3 regions of the Paenibacillus sp. FSL H8-0317 genome follow, and region 1 is predicted to be linked to each of the others. Evidence: predicted binding sites of a transcription regulator. Region 1 holds the regulator's gene; each other region holds the start of a gene.
The links. Region 1 encodes NrdR, which represses ribonucleotide reductase genes. Its sites were predicted from a motif close to AACACNATATATNGTGTT; they were not measured.
Positions count from the first base shown of each region.

Region 2: MHB43_RS11315 (adenosylcobalamin-dependent ribonucleoside-diphosphate reductase) is a predicted target of NrdR. The motif match lies at 2,517-2,534, and genes of this name have one in related genera.
Region 3: MHB43_RS30150 (anaerobic ribonucleoside triphosphate reductase) is a predicted target of NrdR. The motif match lies at 2,241-2,258, and genes of this name have one in related genera.

Region 1 is NZ_CP150294.1:2,224,227-2,231,461, reverse strand. Features, by position in the region: gene MHB43_RS10610 (S-layer homology domain-containing protein) at 1-902, shown strand, start outside; gene MHB43_RS10605 (IS30 family transposase) at 1,220-2,176, opposite strand; gene MHB43_RS10600 (bacterial surface protein) at 2,506-3,318, opposite strand; tRNA gene MHB43_RS10595 (tRNA-Ala) at 3,508-3,580, opposite strand; gene nrdR (transcriptional regulator NrdR) at 3,765-4,232, opposite strand; gene MHB43_RS10585 (alpha/beta-type small acid-soluble spore protein) at 4,349-4,570, shown strand; gene MHB43_RS10580 (lytic transglycosylase domain-containing protein) at 4,653-5,216, opposite strand; gene coaE (dephospho-CoA kinase) at 5,213-5,809, opposite strand; gene MHB43_RS10570 (manganese efflux pump) at 5,819-6,592, opposite strand; gene mutM (DNA-formamidopyrimidine glycosylase) at 6,735-7,235, opposite strand, start outside.
Region 2 is NZ_CP150294.1:2,383,266-2,390,500, reverse strand. Features, by position in the region: gene MHB43_RS11315 (adenosylcobalamin-dependent ribonucleoside-diphosphate reductase) at 1-2,456, opposite strand, end outside; gene MHB43_RS11310 (DEAD/DEAH box helicase) at 2,984-4,747, shown strand; gene MHB43_RS11305 (YqhG family protein) at 4,751-5,944, shown strand; gene MHB43_RS11300 (hypothetical protein) at 6,098-7,105, shown strand; gene MHB43_RS11295 (YqzE family protein) at 7,226-7,235, opposite strand, start outside.
Region 3 is NZ_CP150294.1:6,768,307-6,775,541, reverse strand. Features, by position in the region: gene nrdG (anaerobic ribonucleoside-triphosphate reductase activating protein) at 1-237, opposite strand, end outside; gene MHB43_RS30150 (anaerobic ribonucleoside triphosphate reductase) at 234-2,195, opposite strand; gene MHB43_RS30145 (histidine kinase dimerization/phospho-acceptor domain-containing protein) at 2,677-4,314, shown strand; gene MHB43_RS30140 (aldo/keto reductase family protein) at 4,470-5,408, shown strand; gene MHB43_RS30135 (GGDEF domain-containing protein) at 5,550-6,662, opposite strand; gene MHB43_RS30130 (Fur family transcriptional regulator) at 6,935-7,235, shown strand, end outside.

The sequences.
Region 1 (7,235 bases):
TGCCCGAAGGCACAACGATAGACTCAAACGGTAAGGTAACCATTCCGGCAGACAAGAGCCCCGAAGTGACACTACCCGGCGGCAACAGCACAGTGACCATTTCGGGAGGATCGACGATCGCGAGCGACGGTACGGTTACAGTAGGCGGCAACGACACGCATGTGACCCTGCCCAACGGCAACCGTGTGGATATTCACGGCGGATCGAAGATACGGAGCGGCGGAGCGGTTGTGGTAGGACCGAGCGGCGCAAAAGTTAGCTTAGATAACGGCATGTCGCTGAACATCCGTGAGGGTACGGAGCTGGCGTTTGATGACGCCACCCCACTGGGCTTCCTCGTGCTATCGGGCAATCCTTTCAGGGATGCCAACATGGACGACTGGTTTTACAACGATATAAATTTCGCCTACACATACGATCTTTTCAACGGCACGACGTCCACAACGTTCTCACCGGGCACCGCAATGACGCGTGCAGCGTTCGTGCAGGTACTGGCCAATCTTGAGGACGTAAATCTCTCCAGCTACACAAGTTCCCGCTTTAGCGACGTGACGGACGGACAATGGTACACCGCGGCAGCCGAGTGGGCAGCCGAAAAAGGCATAGTAAACGGTACAAACGCAAACCTGTTTGACCCCAATTCGCCGTTAACGCGCGAGCAGCTGCTGGTGATACTGTACAACTACATGAAGTACAAGGGCTATGAGCTCCCTGAAAGCCACGCTAAGTCCTTCACGGACGAGAGTGAGATCAGCTCTTGGGCATTGGAGGCCGTTCAGGCGCTGCGGGGCATCGGCATTGTATTAGGCAAGACGGACAACTTTTTTGCCCCCAAAGCCACCGCCACCCGCGCCGAAGTAGCCACGATCTTTGTAAGGTTCGTTGAATATCTGGCTAAGTGAAAGCGTATACAGAATTAAGGTGACCCCTCCCGGCTGGACAATATCTAGCCGGAAGGGCTCCTTGTTTTCAAACTGCACTTTTTTTGTCCAACCTCCTCCCATACTCACAGCCAAAATAATTAGGCAGATGAATAACTTCTGCACTCCCACAGAAAACCATCTCATGTGTTAATTTCCCCTCATCGTTAAACTGATTGGTATCCTTTTTTTGTCATTATATGTCGAAAATGCTCACACGAGAAGTGTATTGGATACCACCCTATTACTCAACTTAACTCTGTCTTAATTCTAGATTTACTTTAAGAATTGACAGATTGTCAAACCAAGTGCGACAGTTCCTCTGTGAAAGATTCGTGAGCGGTTCTCCAACCCAAGCATTTTCGTGGTCTGTGGTTTATTAGATCTAGTGAACTGGCAAGATCTTCATCCTCGACTTGAGCGAGATCGGTGCCTTTCGGGAAAAACTCTCGAAGCAATCCATTCGCATTCTCATTGGAACCGCGTTGCCAAGACGAATATGGATCAGCAAAATAAACGTGCAGGTCATGGCTTGTTTCCAGATTGGCATAGCATGCAAACTCCTTTCCCCGGTCAGCCGTGGCTGTGAGGAAAGTGCCTGTGGGATACTGTGAGATGGCTACACCAAGCGCAATTTCCATAGACAGAGCAGTGCGATCAGGCATGAGAATGGCGGTATATAGACGGGTTTTGCGTTCAATGAGCGTGGCTATGCATCCTTTACTTTTCCCACGACTAGATACGACGGTATCCAGTTCCCAGTGCCCAAACGTTTCACGAGAACGAACCTCTTGGGGACGATCCGAAATGGATCTGCCAATGGCAAATTTACCGCGAGTTTCTGCGGGTTTCTGACGCTTTCCTTTGTGCCGAAGAACCTGTAACGTGCCTTGAACCAGTCGACCTGCGTAGATCCAGCGATAGATCGTTTTGAAGGATACTGCTTGCAAGCCTTCGGTACGGAAGCGTTGATTGATCTGTTCCGGAGACCACGTTGCCTTCAGTTTTTCCTCCAGTGAAGCAGCTAAGGTGCTTGACCATTTACCTGAAGAAACAGAGGATTGACGACGCTTCTCATAAGCGTTCTGAGCGTGTTCTGCCTGATAGGGATACGATGAATTAGCACGATCTAGTTCGCGGCAAATCGTGGACGAATGTCTCCCCAGTTCTTTTGCAATAGCTCTTGAGCTTTTGCCTTGTCTGTGGAGGATTTCTAGCTTGCTGCGTTCGATTATGCTAAGATGTGAATAACTCATGGACTGATTCTCCTTGTGTGAATGCTGGTGTGGTAACTTTCATTCTACACGAATCAGGCTGTGAGCCATTTTTTTATTTCAGTAGGGTGTCGCACTTCATATTACAATCCGTCAATTTAAAAAAGAATATTAGTATCTTCGCTCCTTCTCTTGAAATAAGTTCAAGAGTTTACGGAGTATCGTGGTTCGTTAACACAACAAAAAAACGCCATCACATGACGTGATGGCGTTCTTGACTATGAAGCCTAGGGGGATCGAACCCCTGACCTCATCGCTGCGAGCGATGCGCTCCTCCACGATTGTTATTCAAGTAATAATAAAAAAGATGTTTATTGGGCTGTATTATACTCACTCACTTCAAAGTTTAAGATCTTATTAAAAATCACATAATTTTTACGACTCTTGAACGGCCCCTTATTGTTATCATGTTTATCAATAGCATAGGAAGCTGTACCACTTCCAGCTTGTTTGTTCTCATACCAGGCAATAAAACTTTTGACCTCTTCCATACTCAGATCGAACTCCTTCTCAAGGCCAGTATCCATCGTAACCACCAAAATAGCACGACCACCGTTTGGTTGTTCTGGTTCTGGTTCTGGAGTTGGTTCTGGAGTTGGTTCTGGTGTAGGAGCCGGAATTAACGCTCCACTACTACTAATATCGATTGCGCTCAGAACAAAATCCGTTGAGTCTTCTTTTTGATATATCAACGTTACTTGATGATCTTTATTATCTAATCCAGTTTTTTGGAATAAAAGCGTATCAGTTTGGGCATTTCCATAAGCAGAAAATAAATATGTAGTTTCATCAATCTGAATTTTCATAACTTTAGATTTATTCATATTTCTTGATCCAATTACTCTTAGTTTATCTCCCTTAAACCAAAAAGAAGCCGTTGCCTCATTTGTCAATGCAGCGGATGCAGAGCCTGTACTATACAAAGTGTTATCATACTTTGTCCATGTTCCTGTGTAGGTGATTAGGGGATTTCTGTCAACAATTCGACTCCACCCAGCTTCGGCCTGTTTTAATTGGCTACTTCCAACAGTAGCGGCCAAAGCTTCTTTTTGAAATCCAAAAAATGTTATAGCCATAATTACAATCAGGCTACTCAATCCTATCTTCTTCTTCCAGTTCTTCACTAACTTTCATCTCCTCAGTGTATGTTATTAATCAATTATATATTAAACAAGGGTATACATATAGTCTGTTATTTTTAATAAACATAAGAGTTATTGAATAATATCCGATCCTTATACCTTTACTAAGTGATAGTCCCTATTTTCACATCAAAAAAACGCCATCACATGACGTGATGGCGTTCTTGATTATGGAGCCTAGGGGGATCGAACCCCTGACCTCATCGCTGCCAGCGATGCGCTCTCCCAGCTGAGCTAAGGCCCCAGGATATGAAATAGATAACTTGTCAGCACTGCTACGTTCCACAGGCGACTCCTATATCATATAAAATCCAGCTTTCGCTGTCAATCACTTTTTCAAGATCCAAAGTGCTTGGAGAAGAACAACCGATTTCTCTGGTACACACGGACTGGAACTCCAGACTGCTCTTCTCCCTTTTCCCACTTCACTAATCCTCCAGATCGTCTTTGGACAACAGGGATTTCAGTTCTTTCATGAACATATTGATATCTTTGAACTGGCGGTAAACCGACGCAAAACGGACATACGCCACTTCATCGACTGGAAACAACTGTTCCATCAATAGCTCACCAATCTGGCGACTCTCCACTTCAGCATCGGCTGTATTACGCAGCGATTTCTCCACTTCAGATACCATCATCTCCAGGGTCTCTACGGAGACTGGACGTTTCTCACAGGCACGAATAAGCCCGCGGAGAATCTTGTCCCGGCTGAACTCTTCCCGGCTACCATCTTTTTTAATGACAATCAGTGGAGTCTCCTCAATCATCTCAAACGTTGTAAATCTTCGGGCACACTGCTCACACTCACGGCGACGACGAATGGATTTTGCCTCGTTGGCCGGACGCGAATCAAGCACTTTGGTACCCATATAACCGCAATAAGGACACTTCAACTCAGATCACTTCCCACGTTTTACTTTTTACCACATATTCCCTGTCTTGATTTTGTAATGAAAAATGCATTGCCGACACATAATACTTTTACCAACCCGCGAGGAGGTGAACAGCAATGGCACAAAGCAATGGTAACTCCAACAACCTGGTGGTAACTAAAGCTTCCGCAGCACTCGAGCAAATGAAATATGAAGTTGCTCAAGAACTCGGAATCAGCATCCCACAAGACGGATACCAAGGTAACATGACTTCTTACGAGAACGGTTCGATCGGTGGATACATCACGAAGCGTCTGGTAACAATTGCAGAACAGCAATTGGCAGGTCAATACCAATAATATCTGCATCGTAATACGCTACACAGAGGAGCATGGAGCGGCCGGTGATTAACCGGCCTGCTCTGTGCTTCTACTTATATACTTAGAACGTATTATAGATCTTTACATACTGATTATAATAGTAAATGACTCTTTGTACATAGTGACGCGTCTCACCAAACGGAATATCTTTCACCGTATCGAACGAGCCATCCCACACACCATCTCTGAGCCAACTGTTCACTTTGCCTGGACCCGCATTATAGGCAGCGATCATGACCGCTTCATTGCCATCGAATTGATCGGATAGATTCCGCAGATACCATGTGCCTAATTGAATATTTCGTTCAGGCTCGTGCTTCAATTCCTCCAGCGAAGTGTCGGGAATTTTGGCTTGTTCCAGTATCCAATTCGCCGTGTCCGGCATCAGTTGCATGAGCCCAATGGCACCTCGCTTGGATTCCTTGCTTGTCTTAAAATTAGTCTCCACCTTGATAATGGAAGCAATCAGAAACGGATCAACCTCATAACTCTGAGATTGGGCACGGATCTCTTCCTTATAATGTATGGGATAGAACCATGCCATCCAGTTTGTATTCAGAAATAACACCAGTACAAAGGACACAAACATCAACAGCAGTACACGTTTCTTACGCAATATTCTCATAACAAACCCTTAGGCCGTAGATATGAGTCAATTTGCTGCTCCGTCGCAGACCATAAGCCACTGTTATCGATGACAATGTCTGCCAGCTGTTTTTTGCGCTCAATATCCATCTGTACATCCATTCGAGCCTCGGCCTGTGCTGCAGTCATTCCATCCCGACTCATCAAGCGATCTCGTTGTACCGATCTCGGGACATATACAACCATGACTTCCTCGAAACCGTCCTCCAGACCTGATTCGTAGAGCAAAGGAATATCAGATACCACAAGTTTATCCGGATACTGCAACGCGTATGCAGCAGCCCGTTCACGCATCTCTCTTCGGATCGCCGGATGTGTGATCGCCTCCAATGCCTTTCGTTCCTCTGGTTGTTGAAAAACAATACTTCCAAGCTTTTTCCGATCCAGTGTTCCATCTTCGTTCAGTATGGCTTGTCCAAACCGCTTAACAGCGGCGGCCAACACGGGATGCCCGGGCATCATAACTTCCCGGGCAATAACGTCTGCATCGATGAGCAACGCTCCCTTACTGGCGAGATAGGCGGAAACACTGCTTTTGCCTGTCGCGATCCCGCCGGTTAAGCCTATATTCATCGTTTCACCTCATAACAGCTTCATTATTCCCATAATCATTAACATTAGCGCTGGCAATACAGACAGTCTTCGCATCCAGCGCAGAGCTGAGAATCGTAGGCCAACCTTCATGCCGAGTGACAGAAACGCTCCACTAAACAGCGCAATAATGAGTGCCGTCCACAGTGTAGGGAATCCTAGAAGTGCCGCTCCCAATCCTGCCCCAAACGCATCCAGAGACAAGGCAATACCAAGCCACATCGCTTCCTGGGCAGATATACTTCCCGAGTTATCCATATCCGCCTTGGAGGGACTGCGAAGGATCTGAATGACAACGCCCAGCTTGCGCAGCTCCAGTGTAAATACCATTCGTTCCAGTGATCCACTTGAAGCCGACTGCTCCAGATCCAGTGCGAGCACCTGATTCCTGCCCTTTGAATCCGACAGTCTCTCTTGTGCTTCTCCCACCCCAGTTACCGTTGCTTCTGTTTCCCCACTCGTTCCAGTGTCTGTTTCCTGCTGTTCTTTGCCTTGCTTTCGAATAAGTTGCAATAGTGACCATGCACCAATACCTATCAATATAACGGCTCCCACAATCGAAGCGATATCCGGTGACACCACATGGGACAACAACACACCTACTTGCATCGACAAGGCAATAACCAATCCCGAACAGATCGAAATAACAGCGATAGATAACAGGGGAATCTTAGTCCTCCGTAACCCATATGTAATCCCGACTCCAAAACCATCTAAACTAAGCGCCAAAGCAAGCGCCAGCAATGAAATAAAATGATGCAGCACCCCGGACTCCTCCTCTGTGCGGTACTCGTGCCAACTGAAGATGCCAGTATGGGTATACGCCCGCTTATTTCTGCCATATCAGTATATGGAGGGAGGAATCCAAGGGTGCTATGATTTCATCATTTCGTTCATTCAGTTCATGTTACAGCAGCTGACAGTTCGGACAAAAATGCGTTCCACGGCCACCAACCACCGTTTTTTCAATTAACGTACCACAAGTTGTACAAGGTTCTGATTTGCGTCCATAGATTTTCAGTTGATGCTGGAACATCCCCATCTCACCCTGTCCATTCACATAGGACTTGATGGAAGATCCACCTGCATTCACTGCATCTTGCAACGTAGCCACAATCGCTTCATGGAGCACCGTTAACTGAGCTTCGGTCAGTGTCTTGGCAATGGTCTCGGGATGGATACCTGCGCGAAATAGAGCCTCGTCCACATAAATATTCCCGATACCGACCACATATGCCTGATTTAAAAGTACAGCCTTGATTTTGGTTGTACGCTTGCCAACCGCCTCGCGGAATGCAGTTACCGTAAAGGCTGGATCAAGCGGCTCCAGTCCCAGCTTCAGCAAAGGTTTGGACACCAGTTCCTCACCTGCATTAAACAGATGCATCGTACCAAACTGACGCACGTC
Region 2 (7,235 bases), 160 kb from region 1:
ACATTGCTCTGTACATGACTTTCCAATGCTTTGGCGACTGCATCAGCAATCGATTCAACCCGGTTGGCTCCGAAGCCAATCGCGCCCGAACCACCGATTCCCTTGAGATGTTTGATCAACAGTTCAACCTTGTGCCCATGATCTCCGTATCGAAGGAACAGAGAGCATACTCGACCGAGTGCTTCAGCCATCGCAAACACGTCCGAGCCCGCTTTGCCCACGTTCAGGAAGATCTCACCCGGCGTTCCCTCCAGATCATTGATCGTAATGTAAGCCATCCCAAATGGCGTATTGATTTTGTATGTCGCACCGCGCAGTACTTGAGGACGGTTTCTGTATTGTTTATCCAGCACTGTAGAAGAGGAAGGGGGTTGCTCGGAAGAATGCGTGCTAACACCATCCTGGCTATTGGAAGTTCTATCACTTGCCTGTACTTCAGCATTATTCGGGTTTTCTATTACAGATACGACTGTCTTCTCTTCAGCTTCCGCCGTGTTCTGATCTTCAGCCTGGGTCGCTTCCTTCTTCGACGTGGACAACACCTGCACATCCCTGCTGCCGTCGCGATATATCGTTACTCCCTTGCAGCCTAGGTCGAAGGCCAGTTCGTACAGCTCAGCCGTGTCCTCCACTGTAAAATCAGCCGGACAGTTTGCCGTTTTCGAGATCGAACTATCCACCCATTGCTGAATGGCAGCCTGCACCCGGATGTGATTTTCAGCCGACAGATCCATCGCCGTTACATAATAATCTGGTAAGGCTTCACCCGGATGTTCATCCAGCCAATCTTGTGCAATCGGTACGAACTGTTCATCATAACCTAGACGGCTTTGACGGAAATACTTGAAGGCGAAATACGGCTCAATACCTGTTGATGTGCCCACCATCGTACCTGTACTTCCCGTTGGCGCTTGTGTGATCAGTGTGACATTTCGAATGCCCTGTTTACGAATGGCCTCTCCCACTTCAGGGTACGTCGCCACCATATTTTTCATGAATCCACTCTTTAAATACGGTTCAGCTTCAAAAGCTGGGAAAGCTCCCTTCTCTGCTGCAATCTCTGCCGATGCCAGATAGGCCTCCTTCGCCATGAATCCATACAGTTTATCCAGAAAAACAAGAGATTCAGGACTGCCGTATCGAATACGCAGCTTAATCATCAGCTCTGCCAGTCCCATCGTGCCAAGCCCAACCCGGCGTTCACGTTGTTGATTCAGTCTATTTTCCTCAAAATGATATGGTGTTGCATCGATGACATTGTCCAAAAATCTAGCCGAGATGCGAGTGGTTTCCGCCAGTTCATCCCATGCCACATCATGATTTGTTTCATCGTAGAATTTGGACAGATTAATGGCAGACAGATTACATACACCCCAGGCAGGCAGACCCTGTTCCGCGCATGGATTAGTACAGATGATCGGGTTAAAGTACCAGCTGTTGGACATCTGGTTATAGTACTCCATGAATACCACACCAGGCTCTGCCGATTTCCAAGCTGATTCAATAATAGTATGCCAGATTTCGCGCGCCTTCAGTGTACGATAGTGTACCACCGAATGACCTGCGGTTTTCCATTGCTCCATATCCCCGCTCCACTCGGTGTCGTAGTCCGGATCGTTTGTATCGGGGAAAACCAAGTCCCAATCACCGTCCTGCTTGACAGCCTCCATAAATGCGTTGCTCACACATACAGACAGATTAGCATTGGTCACCTGCCCCATCGTTTGTTTCACGGTAATAAAATCAAGCACATCCGGATGCCAGTCATTCATCATGAGCATAAGCGCACCTCGGCGGCTTCCGCCCTGTTCAATCAGTCCAGTCGTATAACTGAACAATCCGCCCCACGATACGGAACCGCTGGATGATCCGTTGACACCTTTCACCACCGCTCGGCGAGGACGCAAAGAGGACAAATTAATGCCAACACCTCCCCCACGTGCCATAATCTCCGTCATCTCGGTCAAAGTCTTCATGATGCCACCCCGACTGTCTTGCGGAGACGGAATGACATAACAATTGAAGAGTGTCAGCTCATCGCTTGCCCCCGCGCCCGCAGCAATGCGTCCTCCGGGTACTAACTTCCAATCCTCCAACACAGAGCGGAACTTGGACTCCCACGTTGCCCGCTGATCGGCTGTGGATTCGACAGAAGCCATCGCTTTGGCAAGACGGTCCCACATCTCTTCCGGTGTTTTTTCTATGTTGAGTGTCAATTTCTCCACTTTCGTCTCGATGATCTCTCCACTTCGAGTCCTTACCTGTACAAGCTGACCCTGACGTTCTATGATTTCGCCCACTTCCTTGGTTGGGAACTTTGGATCATCCTTCGTTAATACCAATACCACATCTCCGACCTTGGCATGATTCGAATCGGCGTCCTTCCAGGCGTATCGGTCCAGAAATATTTTTTCGCTGAGTCCTTCTAATGGGTACGATCGTTGGTTCGATTTCATCGCTACGTTCAACCTCCCGAAATAAATCTCCATTTTCACTATAAGAGTAAATTATGATAAAACACCACATATAGTGATATAAAACCAGTATATTACACCATATATTGATTTTCCATAAGACTTTTATCACAGACTTTATTTTATAGACTCCCCTGCTCGGACAAATTTCTTCACACACCCTCATACGCATGAATACGATATCTGTGAATTTTTTTGGGACAGAAAAAACATGTGCCTTTACTAAATTTCTGGGTTCAATATAAGTTAAACTAATCATTTGCACGTCAACGGAGAGGACAGAAAAAACCTGAAAAAGCGAAGCGTTCGCCTTTATCCCCGGATTTCCCCCTCCAGAAAAGGGAATCAAAGAAATCTGGGGATAACAGCGATTGGAAGGTTGTTCTGTCATCGTAGTGTTCGTGCAAATAAACTGTAGTTCAACTTATATAGTTATGAACTGACTCTCATTCGTCCATACTATTACCTACGAATAAAACGTCATCACGTATGGCAGGGGAGGAAACACCATGAACCGGAAAAACCCGCACCACACGAATCAACCTGTAGCCGAACTGCCCGTTCCGTTAGAATTTGATCGGAGCTGGATCAGTCAGTTGGAATCACGACTGGATAAAGGAGGTCCTTGGGGGGATTATCGACTCTTCCAACTGGGCATTCAAGCCGAAGAAACCAATCTGATTCCCAATTTTGACGAGATCCAGTGTTTGAAGCATCTACAAGGCCTTACTCCACTTCCTCATCAGATGGACACTGCACGCAGAGTATTATTTGAAATGTCAGGCCGTGCCATTCTCGCCGATGAGGTGGGTCTTGGCAAAACCATTGAAGCCGGTCTCATTCTGAAAGAATATATGGTTCGAGGTCTCGTATCCAAGGTACTCATTCTCGTGCCAGCGTCTCTTGTGCTGCAATGGGTACGGGAGTTGAATTCGAAATTTGGCATCCCTGCTATTGCCCAGAAAAAGGCCTATTCCTGGCAGAATGAAGTAGTTGTTGCTTCCATGGATACAGCCAAACGTGACCCGCATAAAGATATGCTGCTGAATACCGATTACGACATGATTATTATTGACGAGGCTCATAAGCTCAAAAACAAAAAAACAACCAACTATCAATTCATGCTGAAATTGCGCAAAAAGTATTGCCTTCTGCTCACAGCTACACCTGTGCAGAACGATATGAGTGAATTGTTCAATCTGATCAACCTGTTGAAGCCCGGTCAACTGGGTCGTCAGGGTGACTTTGCGGCCAACTTTGTTGTAGACAAACGGGTTCCGAAAAATCAGGAACAGCTTAAGAACGAGTTATCCAAAGTCATGATTCGTAACCGCCGCGGCGAAGGCCCCGTTCAATTTACCAAACGGAACGTCTCCAACGTGAATCTGCAATTATCGCCCGAAGAACAAGCGCTTTATGATGGTGTGACTTCCTTTGTCAAAGACCAGTACCAGGAAGCTGGCGGCAATCTGAGCAGCATGCTCTCCCTTGTTACATTGCAGCGTGAAGTGTGCAGCAGTCGGGATGCTGTATTCGTGACGCTCGTTAATATGTCGAAGAAACTTCCGCTGGACTCTCCCCTTCGGGACAAGATTTGGGAACTCGTTGCCCATATTAAAGCGATCAAGGAAAATACCAAAGCCGAGAAAACAATGGAACTGATTCGGAACATGAATGAAAAAGTAATTATCTTCACCGAATACCGGGCCACGCAGGAGTATCTGCTAAACTATTTCCGCAACAACGGGCTTACGGCTGTACCTTATCGGGGTGGCATGAATCGTGGCAAAAAAGACTGGATGATGGATCTCTTCCGCGGGCGTGTGCAGGCCATGATTGCAACCGAAGCGGGTGGTGAAGGCATCAATTTGCAATTTTGCCATCATATGATCAACTTTGATCTGCCTTGGAACCCTATGCGGGTAGAGCAGCGGATCGGCCGGGTACACCGGCTTGGGCAGCAAAATGACGTGAACATCTTCAATTTATCTACGACTGGAACCATTGAGGAACATATTCTGAGTCTGCTGCATGAGAAGATCAATATGTTTGAAATGGTGATCGGCGGGCTGGATGTCATTCTCGAACGGCTGGAGAAAAAGGAGTCTATTGAGAAAAGTTTGTACAAAATCATATTGGAATCACAAACTGATGAAGATATTCGCAGTAAAATGGACTCACTTGGACAATCGCTGAACTCCATTCAACGTGAGGTTGCCGATGAAGGCCCTGCCGTATCCGGGTTGTTAGATCTTCGCAAAGGAGGAAGCTAACTCATGACCATGTCTCCCCATGAAGTGCAGGCATATGTTCTCACCTATCTGGAAGCACTCGATTGTCAGATCATGGAACGTTCCCCTGCACATGTTACAGTCAAACTCTCGCCTGAGGCGGACAAAGCGTTGACCAATCGCCCCTATTATTGGGGATTCGTGGAACGAACCGGAGCACCCGCTGAGACGATGTCCTTTACATTTATATTTGATCCTGACAGTTATCAGCAGGCCATTGAAGCAGCAGAAGCCAAAGCTGCGCAAGCATCACCTCCTGTTGTGCCTAACCCTGCTGAAACGAATGGCATAACCAACGGTGGTCCTCAAGGCGAGCCACCAAAAGAAACTATTCTAGGCCGTTACTTCGGTATTACGCCATCACTGCCACAGCTGGGGCCAGGACGAATATTACGTGAAGAAGTGGTGTACGGCAGTCGCAGACTCCAGCAGATTTTCGGCGCTGCCCGTGAAGGCGGTGCCTTCGTGAACCTGTTCGAACAGGCTGCCAAACGGCAATTGCGGGCTACAGCGCCAGCCGTATATGAGCCTTGGCTTGGTGTTTGTTTCAAGGTGGAATTCGCCTGTGATTTGAAACGGGAGGAATTGCATTTTCTCGGCATCTCCCTTCGCTCGGGTGAAATTATAGAAAAATTCGGCACCAAGCTAAACCGACGTGACCTCAGTCCGAGACTTGCGGAGAACATGCATGTGCAGACAGCCAAAGTTTCGATATTTGATGCCGGAGCTGCTTTGGAATCTCATTTGACGAACCGCTTGCTGGAACTCGATTATAGCTGGGCCGAGAAAGCCCAAGAGCGGCTTGATCTGGAGCTGGACGTGTTGGACACCTACTATGAAGCGGTACTCCGAGAAGATACGCCTGAGGTAGAATCATCAGGTAAGATAACCTCAGACACGGAGAATGTCCATTCTAACCGCACGCCACCTGTAAAACTGAAAAAAGTTCTGGATATAACTAACGCTAAACCCATTGAAGCAGATGTAGAACTGGCGGCAGAAGTCGCAGTACCGATCGACTCCGAGGCAGATGCCGAAGAAGAGAAAACAAAACAGGCGGTAATAGATCGTGAAGCTATGAAATTGCAGTATGAGACACGCCGTACCGAGATGATCTGGCAATATGAACCCAAAGTGAAAGTGACTGCCATTAGCAGCGGCATGTTTCACTTAAGATAGACGAAGACACTACTTTTCCTGCAAATGCTGGCAAAAGTAGTGTTTATTCATGATCGGCTGCCCGACAGGTTGCGGCAACCTTTGCATAGCCTGTCCCCTAGAATGAAACTAGGACCCGCTCAGGTAACGGATAAATGAAAAGTAGGTGTAAATTTGAAACGATTCTTTCATACGTGTTGGAACAACGCTCGGAAAACAACCTGTATAACCTTGGGCTTGCTCAGTTGTCTTGCCCTATTCTCTTTTTGGTCGATAGCCAATGCAGAGGAACAAGAAACGTCTTCACTATCCCCTGCATCACCAACAGAGTATAGTCCCAAACATCTTGCCGTTGAGAATGACAGATTAGCTCCCGCTGCTGTACGACGGTTTGCAGAGCAACAAACTGTTGCACTTGGCTCAGTTGATACCGAAGCGCATTGGAAGAACGCCGACCTGGACTTCTACCCTCTGGGTCCGGGTACACATAGCTGGCTCGTTCAAGCTGAGTTTGAAGGCAAACCGATCGGATATATGATTATTACAGCCACAGAGCAGGGTCAGATGATGCTTAGTGAATATGGTCATGGAGAACAGTCACCATACAACAATGAACTTCTTGGACAAGCCTTGGATCGGCAACATGTTAACCTTGAGGCATTACTTGCTGGCGGAGGAGAGCTTCATCTTGGTTATACTCTTCCCCTGCTGGCTTATTGGAAAGTGGAACAACCTAACCATCCTGCACTTTATATTGATGCTACGAACGGAGATTTACTACCGTCAGAGTTCCTGAACCTGCTGGAGGCTGATTCCAAACAGACCTCTGTCAGCATAACTGATTTATCCACAACACCATCTTCATCAGTCGACCCACTTCATCTCCGACCCGTCTTTAATCCGACTGACAATCTGTTGTGGATTACCTCCAAGCCTGTTGATGCCGACCGGGCAAAAGATGTGATACAACACGGGGAGAATCAAGAGATTGTTTTCTCAGCGGGTGATCGTAACGTTGTATATGGCGGTCCTCTACCTGTTAGCGGTTATCAGCTGTGGCATACTGATCAGGAAGCAGAGTCTATTCTATATGTAGCGCTAGGTGGAAAATCATCCATTCAACGATTTGTCCCTTTGAGCACATTGCAGCAAGATGGCCATTTTTACATCGTAAATCCTTGATCATCAGCAAATTCTTAAGATACAGTCAGATAACCTGTAAAACAACAAATAAGACGCCTTCCCATTATATTAAGGGATTGCGTCTTTTGGTTTTACATTAGTGAAATAGGTAAGCTATGGTCACCCTTCG
Region 3 (7,235 bases), 2.8 Mb from region 1:
TGCCGAGAAAAAGGGATCACCGCCACACAACGTAACGCCATCCAGCAATGGATGGGTCGTCACTTCATGCAGAATCTGCTGCTGCCGCTCCTCTGTAAAGGGCTCACCCGCTCGAAAGCTCCATGAATCCGGACTGAAGCAGCCCGGACAGGCGTGACGACATCCGCTGATGAACAACACGGCGCGCAGGCCTGTCCCTTCATTCACCGATTCCGGGATGTAACCATACAGATTCACCGGTGCTTCACCCGATCCCGCACTTCGGCCTGCTTCGCAGCATTGAAGCGTACTTTGTAATCTCCAGTCAGATAACCCGTTACGCGGCGTAAACGCTGGAAATGCACATGGTTCTCGTGGGCTTCGCAGCCTGGGCATACATCTCCAATGACCCCTTCATAACCACATGCAGGGCAGCGATCGATCGGGTGATTAATGGAGAAATACCCGATATCCTGTGCCAGTGCATATTGCACGATCCGCAGGAAAGCTGCGGTGTTGGCTCGAACGTTCCCGTCAAGCTCCACATAGGAGATTGCACCCGCATTACATAACGTATGGAACGGGGCCTCCAGTTCAATCTTCCGATAAGCTGGAAGAGTATAGTATACCGGGATATGGAATGAGTTCGTATAATACTCCCGATCATTAACTCCAGGAATGAGGCCATAACGCTCTCTGTCGATCTTCGTGAATTTGCCGGACAACCCTTCAGCAGGCGTGGCAAACAGGGTGATGTTCAGGTTATGCTGCTCGCTCATCCGATCACAGAATTCTCGCATGGTCCGAATAATGTTCAATGCTTCACGATGTACATGAGTGTCCTGCCCATGATGACGCCCATAGAGAGCTGTCATACATTCCGCAAGACCGATAAAACCAAGAGATAATGTTCCATGCTTCAAAAGATCGGCAACCGGCTCGTTCGGGCCAAGCTGTTCCCCACCTTCCCATACTCCCTCCCGCATCATGAAGTCCGATGCCTTGGCAGGCTGTGCTGTCTGAATCCGGTACCGGTGCAGCAGGCCGGAAGCGGCATTATGCATAACCGACTCCAAAGCAGTATAGAATCCGGCCCGGTCAGCGACAGCTCTGGCACCTTGGCAGATGCCAAACCGGATGCCCAGTTTCACGAGGTTAATGGTGTTGAAGGACAGATTACCTTTACCACTTTGACGATTGCGACCAAATCGGTCAGCCAGTGTACGTGTGCGGCATCCCATGGTGGCGATGATCGTATCCGGATCTTCCGGATGATAGAAAGGCAGATTGAAAGAGGCATCCACATTGACAAAGTTGGGATACATCCGCCGGGATGAACAGGTGACTGCGAGGCGGAACAAATCATAGTTCGGCTCTCCTTGAGCCTGATTGATCCCCTGTTTGCACTGGAAAATATGTTGAGGGAACACGGGAGTCTCCCCGTTGCCCAGGCCACGGATGGTTGCTTCCAGCAACGAGCGTGATACCAACCGACCTTCTGCTGATGTACATAATCCATAGTTCAGTGAAGTGAATGGAATCTGGCCACCTGCACGACTGCTCATCGTATTCAGGTTATGAATCAGCGATTCAGCAGCTTGTCCTGTCTCCAGTTCAGTCTCTTCATAGGCGAAGGCATACGCCTGCGGGCACTGATTCTTCGCTTCGATGCTGTCCAGATGAAGCTGTTCATCCTCGAGCAGGGCATGCTCACCAAAGAGTCGTTGTCCTTTGCGGTAATGTTTGCGGAACGATCGCTGTACATAGGGAGCCAGATCCCAGTCGATTTTATTGGCTGACACACCGCCATATTGACTGTTCTGCTGGGATTGGAAGATGATCGCAACCAGAGCCATTGCAGACATGATTGTCTGAGGTGTGCGAACCGATCCGTTGCCTGTATTGAAACCCGCAGCAAGAAGACGGTCAAACGGGATAAAGATGCAGTTGGTCGTTCCAAGTGCATACTGGTCCAGATCGTGTACATACAGATCCCCATTCTCCACAGCTTGGGCAAGCTCTTCCGGCAACACATGACGCAGAGCATGCCACTTGGCTGTCTCCGAACCGAGCCTGCTCATCTTGCCGCTGAAGGAGTCTCCGTTCAGATTGGCATTTTCCCTCAGCGTATCGGCGTCTTCTGCGCCAATAATTCGTCTTCCCAGGTCGGATAATAGATCGGATGCCGGTGGAGTGGCATACTCAAGCATGTTCATGTAAGGTTCCTCCTAAAATGATTGAATATCATTCAATTTCCGTATAACACTATATGTAGATTCGTCTTATCCATTTATAAACTATATGTGGTTTTTTGGGTGTGATAATGGTCACATAGTTCACAGGACAAAGTGGACTTTCCTTTAATTGCTGTGGATAAAGGTTCCCAAAGTTTGAGTAGAAGCGTATAATTTCTAGTTATCCTGCAAGGATAATATCCGAAGTTGGACAAGATGGACTTTAATCAATCTGAAAAGGCGTTTTGCCATAATTTTTCGTTTGTTAATCCATCCGTTTAAGAACTGTTTTGACCGCAAATGGGCAATAAACAGGAAGTATGATTCTCTTATACAGCTACGGTGTTAATCATATAAGTATAGATTGTGACAGCTATTCGGATTTTTTGATGAACCCTTGTACGTGATTACACAATTATGATCTACAGATTAGATAGTGCAGCTAAGATAAAAGGGGTGGATCATGGGGACGGCAGAAGGCATTACGAGAGGCTTCTATGAAGATATAAAGGAAGCTGCGGCCCATATTGTAGACGTACTAAGTGGTATATTGAAGGTTAATACCATCTTTGTTGCTACGAATGACGGTTTGACGAATGTCATTCTTGAGGCGTTCAATCGCAAGGAAGAATTGATTGTAAAAGGTAGCGAACTTCCATTTGAAGATTCTTACTGCAGCTTGGTATTAAAAGATAAACATGAGAACCTTACAATCCAGAATACATGTGAACATCCGATGACAAGATTCATGGATGTCACGAGTGGGCTCGGCAATCGTTTCTTCGTGGGCGTGCCCATCATGCGAAGATCTGGCGAAACATTCGGGACCATCTGTCTGATGGATAATCCTGATTATGTAATCAGTGAAACCGACATGAAGACGCTGAAGGCGATGGCCGTATTCCTTGGCTATGTTGTGGACCTGGAGAGCACATTGCATCTTCAGGAGCGTAAATTGAGTGATTCGGAACAAATGCAACAGCAACTCCAGGCAGAGAAAGAACGAGCTGAATCGGAGGCCATGACCAAATCACAGATGCTCAAGCTGATGAGTCATGAGATTCGCAATCCGTTGAACGGCATTTTGGGACTGACTGATCTGATGCGTACACCGGATATGCCTGAGGAGCAGTCAGAATATGTGAATATGATTGAGACGAGCGGCAATATTCTGCTTACTTTGTTGAACAATATGATGAATTTCAACATCAATGAGGCAGGTAAAACGGTTATACATGATGATCCTTTCGATCTGGTAGGTACAATTGAGAATACGGTCTATCTTTATGCGGGAATTGCGGCTGGCAAGAACATTGAGCTGGGATTGAATCTGGAGCTGAATGTGTCGCAAGTATTCGTTGGTGATGAGATCAAGATCGGACAGCTGCTTGCACATGTCATTCAATACGCTCTCGATTCAACGCGTGAGGGCTCCGTCCTGATCACGGCAGTGGTGAACGGAGAAGACACCGAAGAGACGGGTACACTTCTGCTCAAGGTGAATTACACAGGTCAGACGTTATCGGATAAGAAGATGCAAACCTTTAACAGCCAAGAAGAGAAGTTGAATATCCAAAAACTGATTGGAAGTAATCTGGGTCTGGCTGTAAGCCAGAATCTTGCCATTCTCATGCATGGCCGTATTCAGGTGAGCAGTGTGAAGGAAAATGAGACGGAATTCAACATATCCCTTCCGTTACGCAGATACTGGGAGTTACCTCAACTCGCAAGTGTTCAGCAACGGTTAAAAGGGAAAAAGGTGTTACTTGCCAAGGACCCTGACATTTTGCAAGGCGTCTCTTCCCTGATGCGTAGGTGGGAGATGGATGTACACATGACCTCGAATCTGACATTAGCGCATGATTGGATCAACGAAGGATTCATGCCTGATGTAGCCGTTGTGGATATGGGATTACTGGAAGGCGGCGCGGTTGATTTTGTACAAGAACTGAAACAGCGACTGGAGGATCTGCCCGTCATTGTTCTTGTTCCTTATGGTATACACATTGAATTGCATGAAGCAGAAGCCTTTGATGCTGTCCTGACGAAGCCAGTCAGACAGGCTGATCTGTTGAATGCATTGAGTATTACTTTGCCTTAAATCATGATCAGAAGACAAATCTTTATTCGGCGCACCTGTTATGGGTGCGTTTCTTTTCATTTTCCATTTTCTGAGGCAAAGCCCTTTTATTCCGAGCTGGTTACGTTACAATAGAAAGTGAACTTCATCTTTATAACCACAGAGGAGGATGTACATTGGATTATCGCAGATTAGGTGGAAGCGGACTGAAAGTAAGCGAGATCAGCCTGGGAAGCTGGTTGACGTACGGAGGGTATGTGGAACGTGAAAATGCGGTGAAATCAATTGAAACTGCATTTGATGAAGGCATTAACTTTTTTGATACTGCCAATGTATATGAACGGGGTGCAGCAGAAGAACTGCTTGGACAGACGCTCAAAGCGTACTCCCGGGACTCTTATGTACTTGCAACCAAAGTATTTGGCAAAATGGGTGATGGTCCGAATGACCAGGGGTTGTCTCGCAAACATATCAAGGAGCAATGTGAAGCCAGCTTGAAGCGCCTGGGCGTTGAATATGTGGATATCTATTACTGTCATCGTTATCATACCGAAACACCAATCCAAGAAACACTCCGCGCGCTTGATGATCTTGTACGTCAAGGCAAAGTGTTATATGTAGGCGTCAGCCAGTGGACTGCAGCTCAGATGGAAGATGCGTTAGGTACAGCAGATCGTCTGCTCCTCGATCATATCGTGGTTAATCAACCGGTGTACAACATGTTTGACCGTTATATCGAAAATGAGATTATTCCGCTCGGCGAGCGCAAAGGCATTGGACAAGTTGTATACTCCCCGCTTGCTCAAGGTCTATTGACCGGGAAATATACGTCCGTTTCCGATATCCCAGAGAATAGCCGTGCTGCCAAGCTAGGATGGGACGAAGGAAAGATCAATGCGGATCGTATCGGGAAAGTTCGTCAGCTGATTGAAGTGGCGGACAAGCTGGATCTGAAGGTTGGCCAACTGGCCCTTGCCTGGATTCTGCGCCAGAACAATGTATCCAGTGCACTTGTAGGGGCGAGTCGTCCCGAGCAGGTAAAAGAGAACGCAGCTGCATCTGGTGTGAAGCTGGATGCTGCCATTATCGAGGAGATTGAGAGCATCCTTGCTTGATCTCCTGTCAGCACACAAGCTGAGATGATATGTGATGATCCATAAAAAGAGGGATGTCCTGTGCGCCTGAATAGGCGAACGAGACATCCCTTTTTTGGGAGAACGGTGAAAGGTTAGTTTATTTACCGGTTAGATATTACTTTAAAGTGTTAGAGGCAAGGAACGAAAAGTTAAGGCACACACACGGTTACGCCCTGTATTCTTCGCTTCATATAACGCACGATCGGCCTGTTCGAAGAAATCGTCATCGTCATGATCATCACAATGATCGGGATACACGGCTACACCAATGGAGATGGTTAGACGTGTGGTGTGCCCGTCGGGTAGAGCAAAATGGTATTTCTCTACAGCCTGTCGTATAGATTCGGCGGTAGCCACGGCCTGACGGTGTCCACAGTCGAGCAAGAGAATGGCGAATTCTTCCCCACCGTTTCGTGATACGATATCAGCAGAACGTGCATGCTCAACGAGCAGTTGTCCAAGTTGCTTCAGGACCGCATCGCCGGCGGAATGACCATAGGTGTCGTTCACCTTTTTGAATCGGTCAATATCAATGGCAAGCAAGGAAAGCTTCTGTTGGTAATCCCGCGCACGCTGGAGTTCCAGTTGAAGTGATTTTTCGAACTGTCGTCGATTGCTCAGGTTGGTAAGATGATCGGTAGATGCTCTTTTTTCCAATAGAAATAACATTTCATTGGATTTATTGATGAGTTCTGCGATGAAATAGATAAATAATCCACCGGCAAAGGAAATGGTCATTTGTAACGGATAGATCTTCATTAATGAATTCATGCTGTCCGTGTTCAACATAAGGATGATAAAGATTAACGTAATGCCGAGCAGATTCATCGTAATGATTTTGGTCAGTCTGGACCAGGAAGCATAGGCGAAGTATACACCGGACAGTCCAATCAGAGTCATGACAAATCCTGCATCTATGGCAGAGGAAGATATGCCAAACATCAAAATCCGAAGGACCGAGATCATGAGTCCCGTAACGATCGAAGCCAGTCCTCCCAGATATACCGCTGCGGTAACGATGGCCAGATGCCGTAGATCTACAATTGTAGTCTCGTTCAAAGGGAAGGAGTAGTTCATGAGTACTGTGCCATATATACCGAATAATAAGCCGCCGATCAACTGAACACGTAACGAGGGAAAAGGCAATCGGATACTATAGAACTTCGCGATGATCCCGGACACATACATAAACGTAATCATGACACAGATATTAATGAAAAAAGTGCTAAACAACCGACATTCCCCCTTTTTACGCACATCCCTATATTTTATCTGAAAAGCGGTGCTGTAGCGAACTATATTATCCCAAATTTATGAGGGGATTGCTGGGAAAGATGTTTTATTTGCATATACAGGATGTTAGGGTGATATTGACTTCAATATGCAATGAGATTTATACTTAATCTAAATCAAAATGTATTCCTTCTTTTTGGGAAGACCATCATAAGTAGAAGATCAGTGTCTGATTTCATATAAAATGGATCAATAATAAAGGAGAAATGGTTGTGAGAACTTTAAATCTGACGATACAACGGCAAGCGGTATATGATGTGGTGCGCCATTCAGAGGATCACCCGACAGCTGCAGATGTCATGAATCGACTCGTAGAACAAGGATATAATCTGGCCTATGGTACGGTGTATAATTCTCTTCGTTATCTGACGGACAAAGAATTGATACGGGAACTTAAACTCGGAGAGACAGCAAGCCGATACGATGCCCGTATGGATGATCATCAGCACATCATGTGTGAAGTGTGCGGCAAAGTGGATGAGGTAATGACAGAGGTTCCTCCACAATGGATGA